2 regions of the Marinobacter sediminum genome follow, and region 2 is predicted to be linked to the other one. Evidence: riboswitches for the same ligand, from Rfam matches in the RefSeq annotation. Region 2 holds a riboswitch; the other holds the start of a gene.
What was found. Region 2 has a riboswitch for thiamine pyrophosphate ahead of thiB (thiamine ABC transporter substrate binding subunit). Riboswitches for the same ligand answer to the same signal wherever they lie in the genome.
Positions count from the first base shown of each region.

Region 1 (9,598 bases), 1.4 Mb from region 2:
ATGTAATCCCGCACACATTGGGATACGGCAATCATGTGATCGGCCCGGGTCATGATGGCGCTGTATGGGTTGACGGAGTACATGCCATGAAAGGTGGAAACGATAGCCGGACGCTGGCTTGCCGGAATACTTCGGAGTGCCAGGTAAATGATCCACGCCGGCATACGGGAGCGGACATGAACAATGTCCGGCTTCAGCTCAAGGAGCAGCTTCCTCATTGGCAGGACCTGCCCGAACGAGGCTGGGGACTTTCGGTGTATGGGCATGAAGATGTGCCGTGAACCCTGGCCCCGAAGCTGCTCGGCCATCGGACCACCCTTGGAGACCACAAATGACTCGTGGCCCCGCTTCACCAGGTCGGAAGCGAATTCAACGGTGCCACGTTCTACCCCCCCGCTGTATAGCGCAGGCAGTGCCTGGAGAATTCTCAAACGTCTTTCCTTTTGTTGTTTCGATGGCTGTCTTTCTCTGCGGGCAACAGACCCTGTTTGAGTACCCAGCGGGCAGCGCGATCTGCTTCCCACAAGGTCTCATGATGACCAGTCTCCCCCGCCATGACAGCGGCATGGTTACTCCAACTGGCAATATGGCCGCGGCTGACCAGTCGATCGATTCCCTCTGCCACGCGACTGCCGGTCCTTCTCGGCAGCTCGAAAATCCCGGTGGGCACTGATGAGGTTGCCGCTTCACAGACCATGGACATGCTGTCCGGGGTAACCCACACCGCCCTTGAGGCTGAAAGACGGTGGCTGAGCCAGCTCTCGTGAGTTTTTGCCGGGTCGGCAACGGTAATTTTCGGGCCAGCCTGCTCATCGAGGCGTGCCAGGAGGTCGGTTGGTGTGCGTCGGGAACCACTGATGGTCCAGCGCCATTGGTGGTAATGGCCAATCAGGTGATTGATCTGCCCCAGCACCACGTCGCTGTCCCAGTCAAAATGTGGAGAGGGTCCGCCCACGAGAATGAGTGCTTCGGGTTTGTCCGTTATCCGGGCCAATGGTGTGACCGTGTTAATTACGCCTTCCGTCATCAGGACATTAGGCTCCGGGTGAACTCTGTCATGGGCAGGGATTATCGCGCCACTGATCCAGCCCAGAGGAAAGGCGGGCTTCATAATGACCAGGGATTTTGTCTTTTTCAGCCGGCGCAGCGAGAGCAGCAAACGGTGCGTTCCGGAACCTGCACCGATTACAAGGTCCGGGTGCGGAAACGCGTCATTCACGGACGGAGGTACTGCCAGCAAGGCGCGCCAGAGTGAGACTTTTAATGCCGAGGTATCTATCCAGTAAAGACTGACGCCGGCCAACACCCGAAGGCGATTGCCCAGCCCCTTCAGCTGGTTCCGGTGGCCAGGCTTATTATCCGTTAACAGCCATACGACTGGTGCGGAGCTGTCACGGTCATTTGGTTTTGCCATGGTGTCCGGACATTGACTGCCGGCCTCCCTGTATTGAATGGCTTTCCGGTTTACTTGCTACCGTAAAAGCCCGGGGCTTTCGGATCCGGGCGGGTTTTGAAACGGCGGTGCATCCAGAGGTATTGGTCCGGTGCCCGCCGGATTTCCCGTTCGATAATGCCATTGAGCAGCGTCGCGTCCTTGAGATCATCCCCGCTGGGGAAGTTCTCGAGGGCAGGGTGGAAATAGATGTCATAGCCCGGTCTATCTTCCCGCCGGAAGTGGCTGAATGGCACAACCTTGCATCCGCTGCGCTCGGCGATGCGAGAGGTCGCTGTGATGGTGCCGGCCTCGACGCCAAAAAACGGGGCGAAGACGATATCTTTACGACCGTAATCCTGGTCCGTGGCATACCAGACCGCGTGGTTCTTTTTCAGGTTTCGGAATAATCCCCTCAGGTCCCTGGCTCCAAGTACGGTGCCGTAGCGCCTTTCCCTCGCTCTTGTCATAACAGCATTCACAAGTGGATTATTGTGATCCCGTTGCATGACATCTGAGTTGATGTATTCCGTGACCAGACTGCCCCCGAGGTCCAGCGTACTATAGTGACCTCCGAGAAGCAGAACGCCTTTGCCATTGGATAGTGCCTGCTCGAAATGCTCCAGGCCATGAACCCTGGTGATGCCGATCAGCTTGGCTGGATCCCGGAACCATGCGATCCCCAGCTCCAGCAAGCCGATGCCATTGGCGATGAACGCCTTTCGGACCAGAGCGTATTGTTGAGCTGCCGTAAGTTCTGGAAAACAAAGTTGAATATTCACTTCGGTGACGTGGCGCCGGCTTTTTGCCAGTTTCCAGGCCAGCAGTCCAGCCATTTTCCCGAGCCACCACTGAAGGCGAATGGGGAGTTGTGCAATGCACCACATCAGGGAAATGCCCATCCATGTGGGCCACCAGCGAGGATGGCGGTAGGCTGAATAATCGGTATTTCTCGCTAGTTTGCGGTATTTCTTTTTCACTGGAAACGGGTCCTGCGTGTTCGTCATACTGGTCGTCACATGTAGAGTGACTAAGGGATCAACCGGAAGCAAATCAACAGGTTTTGCGCTATGATACCGCACTGTTTTGCCGGGAGTCCTGTGTGCTGCAATTTATCTATTCCCAGCTGATACGGCTGCTTTTACCCTTTATTTTGCTGCGACTGTGGTGGAACGGTCGCGAGGCTCCTGAGCTTCGTCGAAATTGGCGACAGAGGCTCGGGTTGGTGCCCCGCGCAAAAGGGGCTGTGGTATGGGTGCATGCCGTCTCCGTGGGCGAGACGATTGCCGCCGGCCCCATGGTTCGCCGGCTGCTCGGCCGGAATCCCGACATTACCATCCTGATGACAGCCATGACCGATACGGGGCTCGCTCAGGCTCGCAAGATGTTTGGTGATCAGGTCCAGTATGCTTATGCGCCTTATGACACGCCCGGCTCCATTCGTCGTTTCCTGAATCGGGTAGACCCCCGTATTCTCGTAATCATGGAAACGGAAATCTGGCCAAATATGATACGTCAGTGCCGGAACCGCAACGTGCCTGTCTTTCTCATTAATGCCCGTCTTTCTGAGCGCTCCGCCCGGGGTTATGAGCGCATCAGGAGTCTGGCTTCGCCGATCATGCGCAGTATCGGCTGGGTTGCCGCGCAGGCTGAAAGGGACGCCGAGCGTTTCCGTCGGATCGGTGTAGCTGCAGCCAAAGTTGCGGTAACGGGCAGTGTGAAGTTTGACGTGGATATTCCAGACGATGTCCGTGAAGAGTCCGGCGCGCTCAGAAACAGGCTGTCCAAACGCCCGGTCTGGATAGCGGGCAGTACCCACGAAGGTGAGGATGTGCAGTTGCTGGCGGCCCACCAGAGGGTTCTGGAAGCGCACCCCGAGGCCTTGCTGATTATTGTGCCGCGTCATCCGGATCGGTTTGAGGCGGTAGCAGATAAAATTGGCAAGGCCGGGCTCTCATTCGTTCGCCGGTCAACCGGTGATGCTCCCGGCACCGCCCAGGTGTATCTGGGGGACACCATGGGTGAGCTGATGATGCTTTATGGTGTGAGTAACATGGCTTTTGTGGGCGGCTCACTGATCAGACGCGGAGGGCATAATCCTCTTGAACCTGCCGCATGGGGAATTCCGGTGTTCTCAGGGCCCCACGTTTTTAATTTTGAAACCATTTATCAGTGTCTGCTGGATGATGCTGGGGTCAAACTCGTTACCAATGTGGACGAATTGGCAGCGCATATCATCCATCTTTTCAGTGACGAAGAGGCGCGAAAGGCAATCGGACGGCGAGCGCTGTCTGTGGTCGACAAAAACCGCGGAGCGCTGGACAAGGTCGTGGACGGAATTATTGAGCGGATCTGAAGGCGGACGAAACGGTTCGTCCGCCTTCAGCATTTATTGGGCCGGAACTTCCAGCATTTTTTCTTCGTTCGCCAGGGCCTCTATTCCGGGCGCCGTCTCACTCAGCCAGTTATTGAGACTGATCAGGTCCTGGGGGCTAAGGGTTCCGGCCGCCTGCTTCAGCTGAAGCGTGTTGATCACGTAGTCGTAACGGGCATTGGCATAGTCTCGAAGTGCGACATAATAGGCACGTTCGGCATCCAGAACCTCTACAATATTGCGGGTACCCACTTCATATCCCGCGCGGGTCGCGTCCAGTGCGCTGCGGCGGGAAATAATCGTCTGCCCCAGTGCTGACGCGGTTTCAATATTGTTGTTCACTGTCAGGAACAGGCTGCGCGTGTTCACGCGGACATCTCTGCGCACGGTATTCAATGACTGCTCCGCAACCGTCACCTGTGAACGCTGCTGGCGAACGCCGGCCTGGGTGCCCCCACCGGTATAAATCGGTACGTTCAGCGTTAGCCCAATGACGCCCTGGGTTGTGGTGCCATCCCTCTGTGTCTGGATGGCGTTAGGGTCTTCAATGCCGCTGATGTCAGACTTGCCATAGGAAGCCGTCAGGTCGACCGTCGGGTAGTGGCCGGACTTGGCAACCTTCAGGTTAGCTTCACTGGCGTTCAGGTCGTACATAGCCGAACGAATCGACCAGTTCTGCTCCAGTGCGGTCGTCTCCCAGGCGGAAGGGTTCATCGGATCCGGCCGACCGAGAGGGAAGTTCTGACGCAGGTTTTCGAGGTCCTCCGCGAATTCTCCGGTTAGCCGGGCTACCTGTTCCCGCGCAATGTTCAGCTGATTTTCAGCGACGATGCGCCGGCTTCGGGTGTCATCGTAGCTTGCGCGGGCCTCATAAACCTCAGTAATCGCAATCAGGCCTACATCAAAACGCTCCTGTGCCTGTTCATACTGGCGCTGAATTGCAGCTTCAGCCGCCAATGTTGTCGTCACTGTGTCCCTGGCGCGGAGTACGTTGAAGTAGGCGGTGGCAACGTCCAACATCAGTTGCTGTTGCGCGAGGTTGTACTGGGCGCGTGCCGAATCTGTCTGGAACTGGCTCGCGTCATACCGGAACCACGCATCCGCCTGAAACAGTGGCTGGGTCAACTGAATGCCATAGTTCAGTTCACGGTAACTGTTGTCCTGGTTTGGACCGTCCACATCGGTGTGGTTCGTCTCGCCAAACGCGCCAATCTGCGGCAGCAAGGCGCTCTTACTGACGTCGCTCGCGGCCTTTTGAGCTTCGAAGCTGGCCTGGGCGGCAGCAATGCCAGAGTCGTAGGAGAGTGCTTTCTCATAGGTCTCTACCAGATCCATGGAAAGGGCAGGCTGGGCCGCCAATAGGCCAACAAGTCCGGAAAGCAGTCGTTTCTTCATCGTTTCTCCTGAATACCTGTGCGCATATGCGTCCCGCTCTGAAACGCTGTTTTGGCTGCAGAACCACAAAAGCTGTGATGAGCAGTGCAATCGAAAGGCTATGGTTGGCCATTATGGACAATAATGGTTGGCAGCTCTACACTTGCAAACAACACCGATTGTAGGTGTTACACAAAACAGTTTCGCGTCTTGACGGGGTGCTGGCCTGCCTTACTTTGAATGAGGGCGGCCGGCTGAGATTGCAATGCAGAACCCGCGACCTGATCCGGATAATACCGGCGTAGGGATTGAGACCACATCGCTCAGAGGCAGACTTTTCCCGGTACGAAGGGGAAGCTGTGTCCGCAGCTCCGTCATACGCGACCCGACATCCAACAGAAGTCCCGGGAGCGAATGATGACAGAGCTACCTTCCTACCTCAGTGATTCCGCCCAGGTAGATTCCGCAGCAGTTACATCCCTGCCAAATTCCCGAAAGGTATACGTGCAAGGCAGTCGTGTCGACTTGCGCGTACCCATGCGGGAAATAACCGTCAGCGATACGCCCACAGAGCTGGGGGGAGAGCAGAACCCGGCAGTTATGGTCTACGACACCTCTGGCCCCTACACCGACCCTGAAGCAGCCGTTGACCTCCGCAAGGGGCTCGAACCGATCCGTACCCCATGGATCTTCGAGCGCGACGACGTGGAGCAGTTACCCGCTTACACGTCGGAATTTACTCTTCGCCGGATGAAAGATCCTCAGCTGGATACACTGAGATTCATGGACGAGCGCAAACCCCTGCGGGCGCAACCGGGTAAAAATGTCAGTCAGATGCACTATGCGCGCAAGGGTATTGTCACGCCGGAAATGGAATACATTGCCATTCGGGAAAACCTGAAACTTCAGGAAGCCCGTGATAAGGGGCTGCTTAAAGACCAGCATCCCGGACAGGCCTTCGGCGCCAGCCTGCCGGAAGAGATTACGCCGGAGTTTGTCCGTGATGAAGTGGCGCGAGGTCGTGCCATCATCCCGGCAAACATTAACCACCCTGAATCCGAGCCGATGATTATCGGGCGTAACTTCCTGGTGAAGATTAATGGCAACATCGGTAATTCCGCGGTGAGCTCATCGATAGAGGAAGAAGTGGAGAAGCTGACCTGGGGAATTCGCTGGGGCGCGGATACCATTATGGACTTGTCCACTGGCAAGAACATACACGAAACGCGGGAGTGGATTATCCGCAATTCCCCGGTCCCTATTGGCACGGTGCCCATCTATCAGGCCCTGGAAAAAGTTGGCGGTGTGGCTGAGGACCTGACCTGGGAAGTCTTCCGCGATACTCTGATTGAGCAGGCAGAACAGGGCGTTGACTACTTCACCATTCATGCCGGTGTGCGCCTTCACCATGTGCCTCTGACCGCCCGGCGGACCACAGGGATTGTGTCTCGCGGTGGCTCAATCATGGCAAAGTGGTGCCTGGCTCACCACAAGGAAAGCTTTCTCTACGAGCACTTCGAAGACATCTGCGAAATCATGCAAGCCTACGATGTTTCTTTCAGTCTGGGCGACGGACTGCGTCCGGGCTCAATTGCCGATGCCAACGACGCTGCCCAGTTTGGTGAGCTGGAGACGTTAGGCGAGCTTACAAAAATTGCCTGGAAACATGACGTGCAGGTGATGATCGAAGGCCCCGGCCATGTGCCCATGCATCTGGTGAAGGAAAACATGGACAAGCAGCTTGAGTGCTGTGATGAGGCGCCGTTCTATACCCTTGGCCCGTTGATCACCGACATTGCTCCCGGGTACGACCACATTACCTCGGGCATTGGCGCCGCGATGATCGGTTGGTATGGCTGCGCAATGCTCTGCTACGTTACGCCCAAAGAGCACCTTGGGCTGCCCAACAAGGACGATGTGAAAACCGGCATCATCACTTACAAAATTGCCGCCCACGCCGCTGACCTTGCCAAGGGACACCCCGGAGCCCAGATTCGGGACAACGCACTCTCCAAGGCCCGTTTTGAGTTTCGCTGGGAAGACCAGTTCAACCTGGGGCTTGATCCGGATACCGCGCGTTCTTATCACGACGAAACCCTGCCCAAGGATTCTGCCAAGGTGGCGCACTTCTGCTCCATGTGCGGTCCGAAATTCTGTTCCATGCAGATTTCCCAGGAAGTCAGGGATTATGCCAGGGAGCATGGCCTGGACGAGGTTTCGGCGGTTGACGCCGGGATGCAGGAGAAGTCTCGCGAATTCGTGGAATCCGGCAGTAAGCTCTACGATAAGGTCTGAGGTCTGACACTTGGCCTGACAGGTTTGTGCGTGAGCCGGGCTGGTGAGCCCGCTCAGAAAGCGACTCGAGACGTCCCTGTGCGTCTCGGGCTCCGCCATCCCTGGCTCCGCACGTTTCTGACCAGGCTCACCAGCCCGGCTCTATCTGAACTCGGCAATATCGCTGAGAAAATAGCTGAATGGTTCGAGGACTTTCTCTGTATGTTTCGCTTAAGACTACGGCTTTCTGGAAATTATGGGGCCAGTGTTGGGGCGGCTTTCCAAAACTGTGCGGAGCCATGGATGGCGGAGCTCAAGCGTCACATGGACGTGCCGCAAGGAGCGTGTTTTGGAAAGCCGCCCCCAACACTGGCCTTGCACCAGAGCCTGGATCAAGGGGCTTGCAATAAGAGTCAGCCACCGGCTATCGTTCAAAGTCGATTCAGAAGTCGGATGTATGATGACCAAACCGTTCCAGTTTCAGGCCAGCGACGTCAAAGTCGAAAAACGCGAAACCGTCTTCCAGGGCTTCTTCCGTATGGACAAGCTATGGCTGACCCACCCGCGTTTTGATGGCCGGGAAATGCCTGTTTTCACGCGAGAACTGTTTATCCGCGGGGACGCTACCTGCGTACTTCCCTACGACCCTGCGCGGGATGAAGTCGTGCTGCTGGAGCAGTTCCGGCTGGGAGCCCTCGGGCGTGAACAGTCGCCCTGGCTGCTGGAGCTGGTCGCGGGCATGAACGAGGACGGCGAAACGCCTGAAGAAGTCGCCCAGCGCGAAGGGCAGGAGGAGGCCGGCCTGACATTCAGTGAGCTGGACAAGATCTGCGACTACCTGGTCTCTCCGGGCGGCAGCACAGAAATGATTCACCTGTTCTGTGGCCTGATCAGCACTGAATCCGCGGGTGGCCTGTTCGGTGTCGAACACGAGCATGAGGACATTCGTGCCCATGTGGTCGGCGCCGACGAGGCCATTGCCATGATCCACGATGGCCGGATCAACAATGCGGCCGCTATCATCGCGCTTCAATGGCTTGAACTGAACCGTTCAAGGCTTCGGAAGGAGGCGAAGTAATGACAGAGTGGAGCATGAAGCCAAAGCGTTATGTGCCGAATCTCAGGCAGCTGGGCGCTTTGTGTGATGGTAATTATCAGCGTCTGAACAAGCTGCGTCAGTTGGAAGTGGATGGCAGACCTATCTGTGAGTTTGAGCTCCATCGCGAAAACCAGTACCTGGGGCGGGTCCGGATAAAGGTTCTGCAGACGGCAAAATTCACGGAAACCCTGTTGCTCGAGCAGGTGCATAATTCCGGACGCTGGCTGAACAATCCGCAGATGACCGTGCGCGTTTATCATGATGCGGGATTGGCGGAGGTTATCAGCTGCTATCGGGATAGGCAGATTGCTCCCGTAAACGACTACCCCAATCGTTTCATGCACCACCCTGATGAAAAGGTCCAGGTGAATGGTTTTCTGGCCGATTGGCTCGATTACTGTCTGCGCTTTGGCCATTTGCCTATGGAGCATGCAGCCTGGTCGGCTGGAGAAGGTGTCGACTGAATCTTCTCTTCATGTTGAAAGCAGGACGAGATTGGGCTGGCTTGGCGCGACCTGTGTGCCATAGTTGTCAAAAATTGCAAACTGTCGCCAGGGCATGGTCAGAATGTGATCCCGGTTCCATTGCAAAGTGATAAATTCAGGAGCTGTCGTCGTACACTTACCCCTAGTTCAAGCGACGTAGGCCGATTTTGACCAAGAGCGCCATGACCACAAAGGATGAATCCCGGCCATTCCGGGTGCTGCAACTGACAGATCCCCACTTGATGGCCAATGCCAGCGGTGAGTTGCTGGGGGTCAATACCCGGGACAGTCTGAATGCCGTCATTGAAGAAGTTCTGCAAGTGCACGGTCAGCCGGATCTCATTCTGGCGACCGGTGATCTGGCGCAGGACAGCTCGGAAACGGCCTATAGAGTTTTTGGCGATAGCCTGAAGGCGTTTGCTTGTGGGTCGGCCTGGCTCGCAGGCAATCATGATGATGCCGGAACGTTGCGTGAAGTAGCGGCGGATTATCAGGCAGATCGGCGCCACATCGTTCAGGGTGGTTGGCAGTTTATCCTGCTGGACTCTTCAGTAGCCGGC
Region 1 is NZ_JAGTWY010000001.1:65,877-75,474, forward strand. Features, by position in the region: gene KFJ24_RS00365 (glycosyltransferase family 4 protein) at 1-431, opposite strand, end outside; gene KFJ24_RS00370 (mitochondrial fission ELM1 family protein) at 428-1,414, opposite strand; gene lpxL (LpxL/LpxP family Kdo(2)-lipid IV(A) lauroyl/palmitoleoyl acyltransferase) at 1,465-2,412, opposite strand; gene waaA (lipid IV(A) 3-deoxy-D-manno-octulosonic acid transferase) at 2,535-3,788, shown strand; gene KFJ24_RS00385 (TolC family outer membrane protein) at 3,822-5,201, opposite strand; TPP riboswitch at 5,385-5,505, shown strand; gene thiC (phosphomethylpyrimidine synthase ThiC) at 5,598-7,475, shown strand; gene KFJ24_RS00395 (NUDIX domain-containing protein) at 7,915-8,532, shown strand; gene KFJ24_RS00400 (DUF1249 domain-containing protein) at 8,532-9,017, shown strand; gene cpdA (3',5'-cyclic-AMP phosphodiesterase) at 9,221-9,598, shown strand, end outside.
Region 1: another riboswitch for thiamine pyrophosphate. It lies ahead of thiC (phosphomethylpyrimidine synthase ThiC); the one in region 2 lies ahead of thiB (thiamine ABC transporter substrate binding subunit).

Region 2 (9,598 bases):
CGCGCTTGGCTACCTGCCACAGGGTTTCGCCGGGGAAGGCCTGAACTTCGACATCGTCCAGGGTCAGGGTAAAACTTTTGCTGGAATGGCTCATGGCGGCTTCCCTACCCTTTAGCGATGAGGTTGTGGCTGGCAAGTTCGCTGCGAAAATCCCGCAGCAGACTCAGAACCGGATTGGGCGCAGCCTGGCCCAGACCACAGATGGAGGCATCCGCCATCACCCTGGCCAGCTGCTGGAGCGTTTCCTCATCCCAGGTCTTCCGCTCCAGCCACGTCAGCATTTTCTCGGTGCCCACACGGCAGGGGGTACACTGCCCGCAGGACTCATCCGCGAAGAAGCCCAAAAGGTTGGAGGCCGCAGCTTTCAAATCGTCCTGATCGGACAGAACGATCACCGCGGCGGAGCCGATAAAACAGCCGTGCTCCTGCAGGGTGTCGAAGTCCAGAGGGATGTCTGCTTTGCTGGCGGGCAGTATTCCGCCGGAGGCGCCGCCGGGCAGATAGGCCAGGAGGCGATGCCCTTCGGCCATGCCGCCGCAGTATTCCTCGATTAACTCATTAAGGGTGATCCCCGCCGGGGCAACGTGCACACCGGGCCGGGCCACTCGCCCGGAGACCGAAAAGCTCCGAAGCCCCTTACGACCATGCCGCCCTTGGCTGGCGAACCACTCGGCGCCCTGGGCGTGGATGCGCGGGATCCAGTAAACCGTCTCGACGTTGTTGACCAGGGTGGGCTGGCCAAACAGCCCTTTCTGGGCAACGAACGGCGGACGATGGCGTGGCTTGCCAGGTTTGCCCTCCAGGGATTCGATAAGGGCTGATTCTTCGCCGCAGATATAGGCACCAGCGCCACGGCGAAGGATGATAAAACCAGGCTCGACGATTTCGGCCGCTTCCAGCTCGGCAATGGCTTCGGTCAGCACACTGTGCAGCCCGGGATACTCATCCCGGAGGTAGATATAAAGGGCCTGCGCCTCGACCGCCCAGGCACTGACCAGGGCCCCCTCCAGGAATCCATGGGGTTCACGCTCCAGGTAATAACGGTCTTTGAACGTGCCCGGTTCGCCTTCGTCGGCGTTGATCACCGCATAGCGTGGCCCCTGCTCCGCCCGCACCGCCTGCCATTTACGGAAGGCCGGGAATCCAGCGCCGCCGAGACCACGCAGGCCGGCGTGCTCGAGTTCCTTTGCCAGCGATTCGACGCTCACCCGGCCTTCACGGCAATCTGCAAGCAACCCATAACCGCCAGCCGAGCGGTAATCCGCCAGACGTTGCCAGTGAATCTCATCCGGCTGGACCTGTTCATTTGCGACCGCCGCGCCCACAGTCTGGGCATTGGCATGGCACACATGATGGCGGCCAACTTCCACCACCGGTGCTGTGTCGCAGCGCCCCATGCAGGGCGCTCGCCGCACACGCACCGTGGCGGGATCAGCTCCGTCAGATAGCGCCTGATGCAGCGCCTCTGCTCCGGCCAGTTGGCACGAAAGCGAATCACATACCCGTAAGGTTATTGCCGGTGGTGGCGCTTGTTCGTCGTGAATAACGTCGAAATGGGCATAAAAAGTGGCCGTTTCATAAATGGCGGCCATAGGCAGATTCATGAAAGAGGCCAGGGCCCGGAGGCAAGGCATGGAGAGGTAACCGTAGGCGTCCTGCAGCGCGTGCAGGTGCTCGATCAGGCGGTTGCGGTGGCGCAATGACGAATCGGTACGTTCGTCACCGATCAGGTCCCGGAGCTCCGACAGTAAAGCCGGTTCGAGTTGACGGCCACGAAGCGCAGAACGCCGGCGTTTGACCACTTCTTCGTCTGTACTCATTATTTTTGACCAGGCCCCAAAGTACAAAAGACAGCCTTGTTGGCTGGCCCGACTATTTACTAGTCATTGAAGCATATCAGGATATGTGGCCGCTAGAGATCAAAACTGGTTGGACAGGGAGACGGCCCTCGTCTGAAACTTTCAACGTGAGGGAAGTTTGGGAAAATAATGGAGGCGCGGGTCGGAATCGAACCGGCGTTAACGGAGTTGCAGTCCGCTGCATAACCACTCTGCCACCGCGCCGGGTAAAAGTCTGAGAGGATCAGATCTTTTATGCTCTCAGGTGGGCTGTGAGAGACTGTGTCGACCTTTCAACCAGTGAACCTGGAAAAATTGGAGCGGGAAACGAGATTCGAACTCGCGACCCCAACCTTGGCAAGGTTGTGCTCTACCAACTGAGCTATTCCCGCTTGATCAACGAAGGCGTATTCTACGGATTCGGCCGATTGCGTCAACCACTTTTTTCAACTTTTTGTTTTATAAAGTTTTCTGGACATTTTTTAGCCTAAAACCCGAGCCCAGGATAGCAAACGATTGCCGCACCCGGATCAAGGTGCATGATACAATTTACGCAACTCAACGGGGTGCCCGGCGGAATGCCGAGCTGAGACCATACCCGCGGAACCTGATCCGGATTATGCCGGCGAAGGGATTGAGTTCTCACCACTGACGGTGAATCCGCGGCGTGGTTATCCCCCACCGGTTCTGGAGGATTAAAACCATGCTCATCCGCACTGCCTGCCTGCTCTTGGTTACGCTGTTGCCGCTCACCGTCACAGCTCAACCGTCGCAAGAGCTAAACGTCTACACCCATCCATCGTTCGCCGCAGAATGGGGGCCAGGCCCCGGGATCAAGCAGGCATTTGAAGCCCAATGCGACTGCCGAATCCATTACGTTGTGCTGGATAGTGGTGGCGACATATTGCAACGGCTGCGCCTTGAGGGCGAAGAAAGCATGGCCGATGTGGTTCTGGGCCTGGACACCGGCACCATGGACACCGCTCGCAAGACAGGCTTACTGGCTCCGCACCAGGTTGATTTGTCGGCTCTTGAGCTTCCGATCAGCTGGTCTGACAACCTGTTCGTGCCTTACGACTGGGGCTACTTCTCGTTTGTGTATGATACCGAGCAGCTCCCGGAACCACCCCAGAGCTTTGACGAACTGATCAATGCACCAGACGACCTGAAGATCATCATTCAGGATCCCAGAACCAGCACACCGGGCCTTGGGCTGTTGCTCTGGATGCGCAGCGTGTACGGCGAAGAGGCCCCGGAAAAATGGCAGAAGCTGAAGGATAAGATACTGACGACAACCAAGAGCTGGAGCGACGGTTACTTCTCCCTGTTTATGAACAATGAAGCTCCGATGATCCTGTCGTACAGCACCTCACCCGCCTATCACATGGCGATCGACAAAACCGACCGGTATCAGGCCGCAAGGTTTGACGAGGGGCACTACCTGCAGGTCGAGGTTGCTGCTCTGGTCGGCTCCTCAGCACACAAAGAGCTGGGGCGTGAATTTCTTCAGTTCATACTCACCAAAGATTTCCAGCGGCACATTCCACTGAAGAATGTCATGTACCCGGCGATCGACCTGGGGCCAGAGTTACCGGAGGTGTTCAGTCGGCTTATCGAACCGGCCAAAACCCTCTATTTCGAGCCAGCAACGGTTGCTGAAAACCGCAAGGCATGGCTGGATGAGTGGCTTGACGCCATGACACGGTAAAGAGGCCTTTTGTCGATGGGTCGGAGCATACGGGCACCACTGAGCAGGCCAGGCTGGCAGATCTGGCCCGGTACCTTGCTGGCTCTTGGCGTCGTCGGCCTTGCGGCAAGTGGCGCTTTCGCACTCTTGTGGCAAGCCCCGGCACTGGACGTTAGCGAACTCTGGAGCAACCGCTATCTCCGCAGTGTCCTTGTTTTCACCGTATGGCAGGCAACTCTCTCGGTCATCCTGAGTCTTTTGCTCGCGATACCGATCGCCCGTGCTCTGGACCGCCGCCGGCGCTTTCCTGGCCGCACAATCCTGCTTCGGCTAATGGAGCTCAGCCTCGTTATTCCCACCGTTGTCGCCGTATCCGGACTCGTCGCTATCTATGGCCGCCAGGGTTGGCTTACGTCATTGCTGCAGGAACTGGCCCCTTCCCTTAGCTGGAACCTGTACGGGCTCAACGGGATTGTCCTGGCCCATGTGTTTTTCAATGCACCTCTGGCAGCCCGTATTCTTCTGCAGGCTCTGGAGAGTGCGCCCCAGGCACAACGGCGCATCGCCAGCCAGCTGGGCCTCGGGCCGTTGTGGCAATGGAGGGCACTGGAGTGGCCGGCCATTCGGTCGGTTCTGCCTGGTGTCGCTGCCCTGGTGTTCACGTTGTGTTTTACCAGCTTTGCGATCGTGATGACGCTCGGTGGCGGTCCTGCCGCAACGACCCTTGAAGTGGCCATCTATCAATCCCTGCGATTCGAGTTTGATTTCGGCAGGGCCGCACTCCTTGCGCTTGTCCAACTCCTGATTTGCGGATCACTCTGGTGGCTGGTCCTCAGCAGAGGCATAAGCTCGGCCCTGGTTCCCGACCGCAAACTGGCGGATAACCATGGCCGCAAGGGCAATACACGGGCCCGTTTGCTGGCAGACAGCCTGCTGCTGGGCATCTTTACCCTTTTCCTGGTGCTACCTCTTCTCGCGGTGGTGTCCCGCGGGTTACCCGGGCTGGCCGATTCCCTGTCCCTGAGTTCTTCCCCAATGTCTGGCTCCGGACTACTGCAGGCAACCCTTCGTAGCCTTGCGATTGCGTTACCGGCCGGCGCCGCCGCAGTCATAACGTCGTTACTCGTTCTGGCGGCGAAGAAATCGGGGGGCAATCAACTGCGTTCACGGCTTTGTGAAGTCGCTGCCTACCTGCCCCTGATCATACCGCCACTCGTGCTGGGAACCGGGCTGTTTCTGCTGTTGCGACCAAAGCTAGGCATAACCAACGAAGGCCTTGTACTGGTCGCGCTGATCAATGCGATCATGGCCCTGCCCTTTGTTCTGCAGCTACTGCGTGGCCCTTTTCATGACTTCGATCCCGCCACCATTCACCAGGCTGATCAACTCGGCATCCGCGGCTGGTATCGCTGGCGCTGGCTCTACTGGCCCCGTATGCGGCGCCCCCTGGCGCTTGGCATGGCCTATGGGACAGGCCTGTCACTGGGCGATTTTGGCGTCATTGCCCTCTTTGGCTCACCGGGAAAACCGACGATCCCGGTGCTTCTCTACCAGCAACTGGGGAGTTACCAGATGGAGGCCGCCGCAGCGACCGGTCTGTGGCTGATCCTGCTCCTGCTTGCGCTGTTTGGTTTTTTCAATCTGCTCGGGAGACCGTACTCTCTGATCGCACGCTCTCATCGCACACGCGCCGAATTCCCGGAGCCAAACCATGCTTGATGTCAGAAATCTCGCTTTTACCTATGAACCGGAACGTGAGCCCTGGTGTTTCAACTTCCAGGTAAAGACCGGTGAGTGTATTGCCATAAATGGCCCGAGCGGATCCGGTAAGTCCACGCTCCTTGGATTACTGGCAGGGTTTCTGGAACCCAGCACGGGAGAAATAACCTGGAATGGTGAACCTCTGGTTCCACTTCCCCCTTGGGAGCGCCCAATGACCAGCGTATTCCAGGAACACAATCTGTTCGAACACCTGGACGTGGCGACCAACATCGGCCTGGGTATGCACCCTGGCATGAAGTTAACGGCTGAACAGAAGAGTGCGATTAGCGAAGGCCTTATCAGTGTTGGCCTCGCGGGACTGGCAAAGCGGATGCCAGCCGAACTCTCCGGGGGTCAGCGCCAACGGGTAGCCCTGCTGCGGGCAATACTTCGCAACCAGCCGCTCCTGTTACTTGATGAGCCGCTGACCGGCCTTGACGAAGACACGCGTAAGACCCTCAGAGCCATGCTCATTGAACAAAAGGGAGCGGGCGTCACGATCATTCTCGCCAGTCATGACGAAGAGGACCGCCGGGTACTGGCAGATAGTCATTGGAATCTCTAAGCTAGTGATTAGAAAGTAAAACAACCAATGGACTGCCGACTGAAGTGACGAGCCCAAGCAGTAACGAAAATCCGGATTTCCCGATGAGCCCCCAAAACCCGGGAGAAGTCTTGATGGTCGCGGGCGCTCTGGTCATTCGGGGAGACTGGACGTTAGCCGCCTATGAGCATCTAAGGGCCGTTGCAGGTACCTTTGCGACAGAAAAACTGGAGACCGTGCCGGTTGATATTTCGGGCCTTGGGCGGGTTGATACAGCAGGAGCGTCGCAACTGGTATCCCTTCTTGGGCCGGAACGGCTACTCGCCATCGCCTCTCAGCCTGATGTTCTTCCTGCAGAAAAATCGGCTTTGCTGTGCGCCGTTGGTGAGGCAATGGCCAACAGGCCAGAGCCCCAGGCTCCCAGTGTTTCCCAGTTCACGGTATTCCTTTCGGAGACCGGTCGCTGGATGGAAGGTCTTTTCGAATTACTCCGGATGCTGAACGGGTTCATTGGGCAAACCCTGGCAGCACTGCTCTGGACCTTACCCCGCCCAAGGCGATGGCGACTGACGTCCTTCGTAGCGGCGGTGCAGGATATCGGGCTCAATGCGCTTCCGATTGTTGCTCTTCTTACCTTCCTGGTCGGTGCCGTCGTCGCATTTCTTGGCGCAACCGTGCTCGAGGATTTCGGAGCCACCATCTACACCGTTCACCTGGTGGCCTTTTCATTTTTGCGGGAATTCGGTGTGCTTCTCGCCGCCATTCTTCTGGCCGGCCGGACCGCCAGCGCTTTCACGGCACACATCGGCGCCATGAAGGTCAACAAGGAACTCGATGCCATCCGGACACTGGGTCTCAACCCGATTGAGCTGTTGGTTCTGCCTCGGGTTCTGGCCATGCTTGTCAGTCTCCCCATTCTCACGTTTGTGGGAATGATCGCGGGTCTGGTTGGAGGCGCAACGGTCTGCGCGCTTGTTCTGGATATCTACCCATCGCAGTTCATGGCCATTATCGAACGGGACATTGCGCTTCGGCATTTTCTGGTAGGCCTTTCGAAGGCGCCGATTTTCGCCTTTCTGATTGCTGTTGTCGGATGCCTGGAAGGGTTCAAGGTTGGCGGCAGTGCACAATCCATTGGCCAACACACTACATCCAGCGTCGTTCAGTCGATATTTATGGTTATCCTGCTGGATTCCATTGCGGCATTGTTTTTTATGGAAATGGGCTGGTAAACCATGGAAAGCGTTCATGCTAAAAGGGATCATGAGACGACCGATTCCAGCGTTATACAGGTACGCAAACTCTGCAATCGCTTTGGGAGCCACGTCGTCCATGAGAACCTTGAACTGGATTTGATACGGGGTGAGATCCTGGGTGTTGTCGGTGGTTCAGGGACAGGAAAAACCGTGCTTTTACGGAGTATCGTCGGCCTGCATAAGCCTTCGTCCGGGCACATACGGGTATTCGGAGAAGACCTCGACCGGCTTTCCGCAAGAAAGCGCTCTGAGGTAGAGCAGCGTTTCGGGGTACTGTTTCAGGGCGGAGCTCTGTTCACTTCCCTTAACCTGCAGGAAAACATTGCTGTTCCACTGATCGAACATGCCAGACTGACAAGGCCGGAGGCAGAGCGGCTCGCGCGCATGAAGCTTGCGCTGACAGGCCTGCCCCCGGACGCCGCACTCAAATATCCGGCGGAGCTTTCCGGTGGTATGGTCAAGCGAGCCGGGCTGGCCCGAGCCCTCGCACTGGACCCGGAAGTCCTTTTTCTGGACGAGCCTACAGCCGGGCTGGACCCTATAGGGGCAGCGGCCTTTGACCGGCTGATTGTTACTCTGCGTGATGCCCTCGGGTTCACTGTGTTCCTGGTCACTCACGATCTGGACACGCTTTACGCCACTTGCGATCGGGTAGCGGTGCTATCGCAGAAGAAAGTGCTCGTATCCGATACGCTTGAGAAGGTAGCAGCGACGCAGGATGAATGGATTCAGGATTACTTTAATGGTCCACGGGGACGTGCGGCCAGCTACGTGCACAGGGCTCACTCGCAACAAAGGTCTCAGGAGTAATTGCCATGGAGCCGAAGGCCCACCATGTGATCATAGGATTGTTTACGGTTATCGCATTTGCCGCCGTACTGATTTTCGCGTTGTGGCTGGATAAATCATCGTCAGACCGCGAGTGGGCCTATTTCGAGATAGGCTTTGACCAGGCCGTGAGTGGTTTGTCCAAGGGAAACCCGGTCATGTATAGCGGTGTTCAGATTGGCGACGTCCTTGAACTGAACCTGGTTCCTGAAAACCCGAGCCACGTCCGTGTTCTGGTGCGCGTCGATGACCAGGTGCCAATTCGCGAAAACACCCGAGCAGGGCTGGTACTGGCCAATATTACCGGCAGCATGAGTGTTCAGTTCAGTGGCGGTAGCCCGGACAGCCCTGTCCTTGAGGGGAACAGGGAAAACCCGCCCCTGATCCAGGCCGACCCTTCGCCGTTCAGCAATCTGCTCGCTAATGGGCAAGAACTCTTACACAAAGCAGATACCCTGTTCACTAATGCAAACAGGCTTTTTTCCGAGCAGAATTCGGAAAATCTGGAGAAAATCCTCGCAAATACCCGATCTGCAACGGACGCCTTGCTGGCAAGCAAGGAACAGCTGGTCACCCTTCTGGCACAAATGGATGCGGCCGCCAGACGCGCCGAAGAAGCAGCCATAAGAGTATCCAGGGTTTCGGATAACGCCAACAGCCTCATTACAAACGAAGGCAGCACGGTTCTGCAGGCCATGGAAAAATCCCTGGAAACCATTCAGGCCACCACCTCACGTATCGACAGGCTCACCCGGGACAATGAAGGTGCCATGCAGTCAGGCCTTCAGGGTATGGGCGATCTGGCACCGGCCTTGCGGGAGCTTCGCAGCACTCTGCGTAACCTCAATCAGTTTACTCACCGACTGCAACAGGATCCCGCGGGCATACTGTGGGGGGGCGATACCATCAAGGAGCTGTCACCGTGAATAAGGGTCTGATTGCCGCAGCCATGGCGGTCTCACTTACCGGCACCCTCATCGGGTGCACAATACTTCCCAATCCGGAACCACCACGGGTCATGGACCTTTCCATATCGGGCCCAGCTTACCAGGCAGACCGTGCCCTCCCTTACAGTCTCCGAGTGGATACCCCCTACGCCTCGGAACCATTTAACAGTATGAAAATCCTTGCCAAGCCAACCGCCTGGGAGTTTCGCATCTATAAGGGAGTGCGCTGGCGCGACACAGCGCCCGTGATCGTTCGTGATGCTCTGGTGCAGGCGCTCCGGGCCAGCAGGGGCTTCCAGAACATTGTAAGCGGCACCAGCCTGGCAGACACTGACTGGACCCTGATCACAGAGCTCTCGGCATTTCACACCGAAAACCACTCCGGAAATGTTGGCGTCACAGTGGGCCTTCACGCCCAGATCGTGGACAACCGCTCCAAAGTCACGCTGTGCGAGCGCAGCTTTACGACTGAGCAGCCCGCAGAGGGTGCGGCAATCAATCAGGTGGTTGAGGCCTTCGGTGCGGCCGGCGCAAAAATGTCAGGAGCCGTCACCAGGTGGGCAACCCGGTGCAACGGGGTCACTTCTCAGGAAACAGATCTGCCCACGCAGCCCTCAGATACAGGCCCATTGACCACAACGTCAGGCCAGCGGCCACATACAGAAGCCCAAGCGCAACATTCGACCAGAGCACACCAGGAGGAAAGGCGAGCAGGCCAACGATTGCAGCCATCTGAG
Region 2 is NZ_JAGTWY010000001.1:1,440,756-1,450,353, forward strand. Features, by position in the region: gene fdhF (formate dehydrogenase subunit alpha) at 1-94, opposite strand, end outside; gene KFJ24_RS06840 (NADH-ubiquinone oxidoreductase-F iron-sulfur binding region domain-containing protein) at 105-1,820, opposite strand; tRNA gene KFJ24_RS06845 (tRNA-Cys) at 1,990-2,063, opposite strand; tRNA gene KFJ24_RS06850 (tRNA-Gly) at 2,155-2,230, opposite strand; TPP riboswitch at 2,391-2,489, shown strand; gene thiB (thiamine ABC transporter substrate binding subunit) at 2,542-3,546, shown strand; gene thiP (thiamine/thiamine pyrophosphate ABC transporter permease) at 3,562-5,244, shown strand; gene KFJ24_RS06865 (thiamine ABC transporter ATP-binding protein) at 5,237-5,851, shown strand; gene KFJ24_RS06870 (MlaE family ABC transporter permease) at 5,935-7,062, shown strand; gene KFJ24_RS06875 (ABC transporter ATP-binding protein) at 7,066-7,896, shown strand; gene KFJ24_RS06880 (MlaD family protein) at 7,902-8,840, shown strand; partial or broken gene KFJ24_RS18235 (ABC-type transport auxiliary lipoprotein family protein) at 8,933-9,391, shown strand; gene pgsA (CDP-diacylglycerol--glycerol-3-phosphate 3-phosphatidyltransferase) at 9,441-9,598, opposite strand, start outside.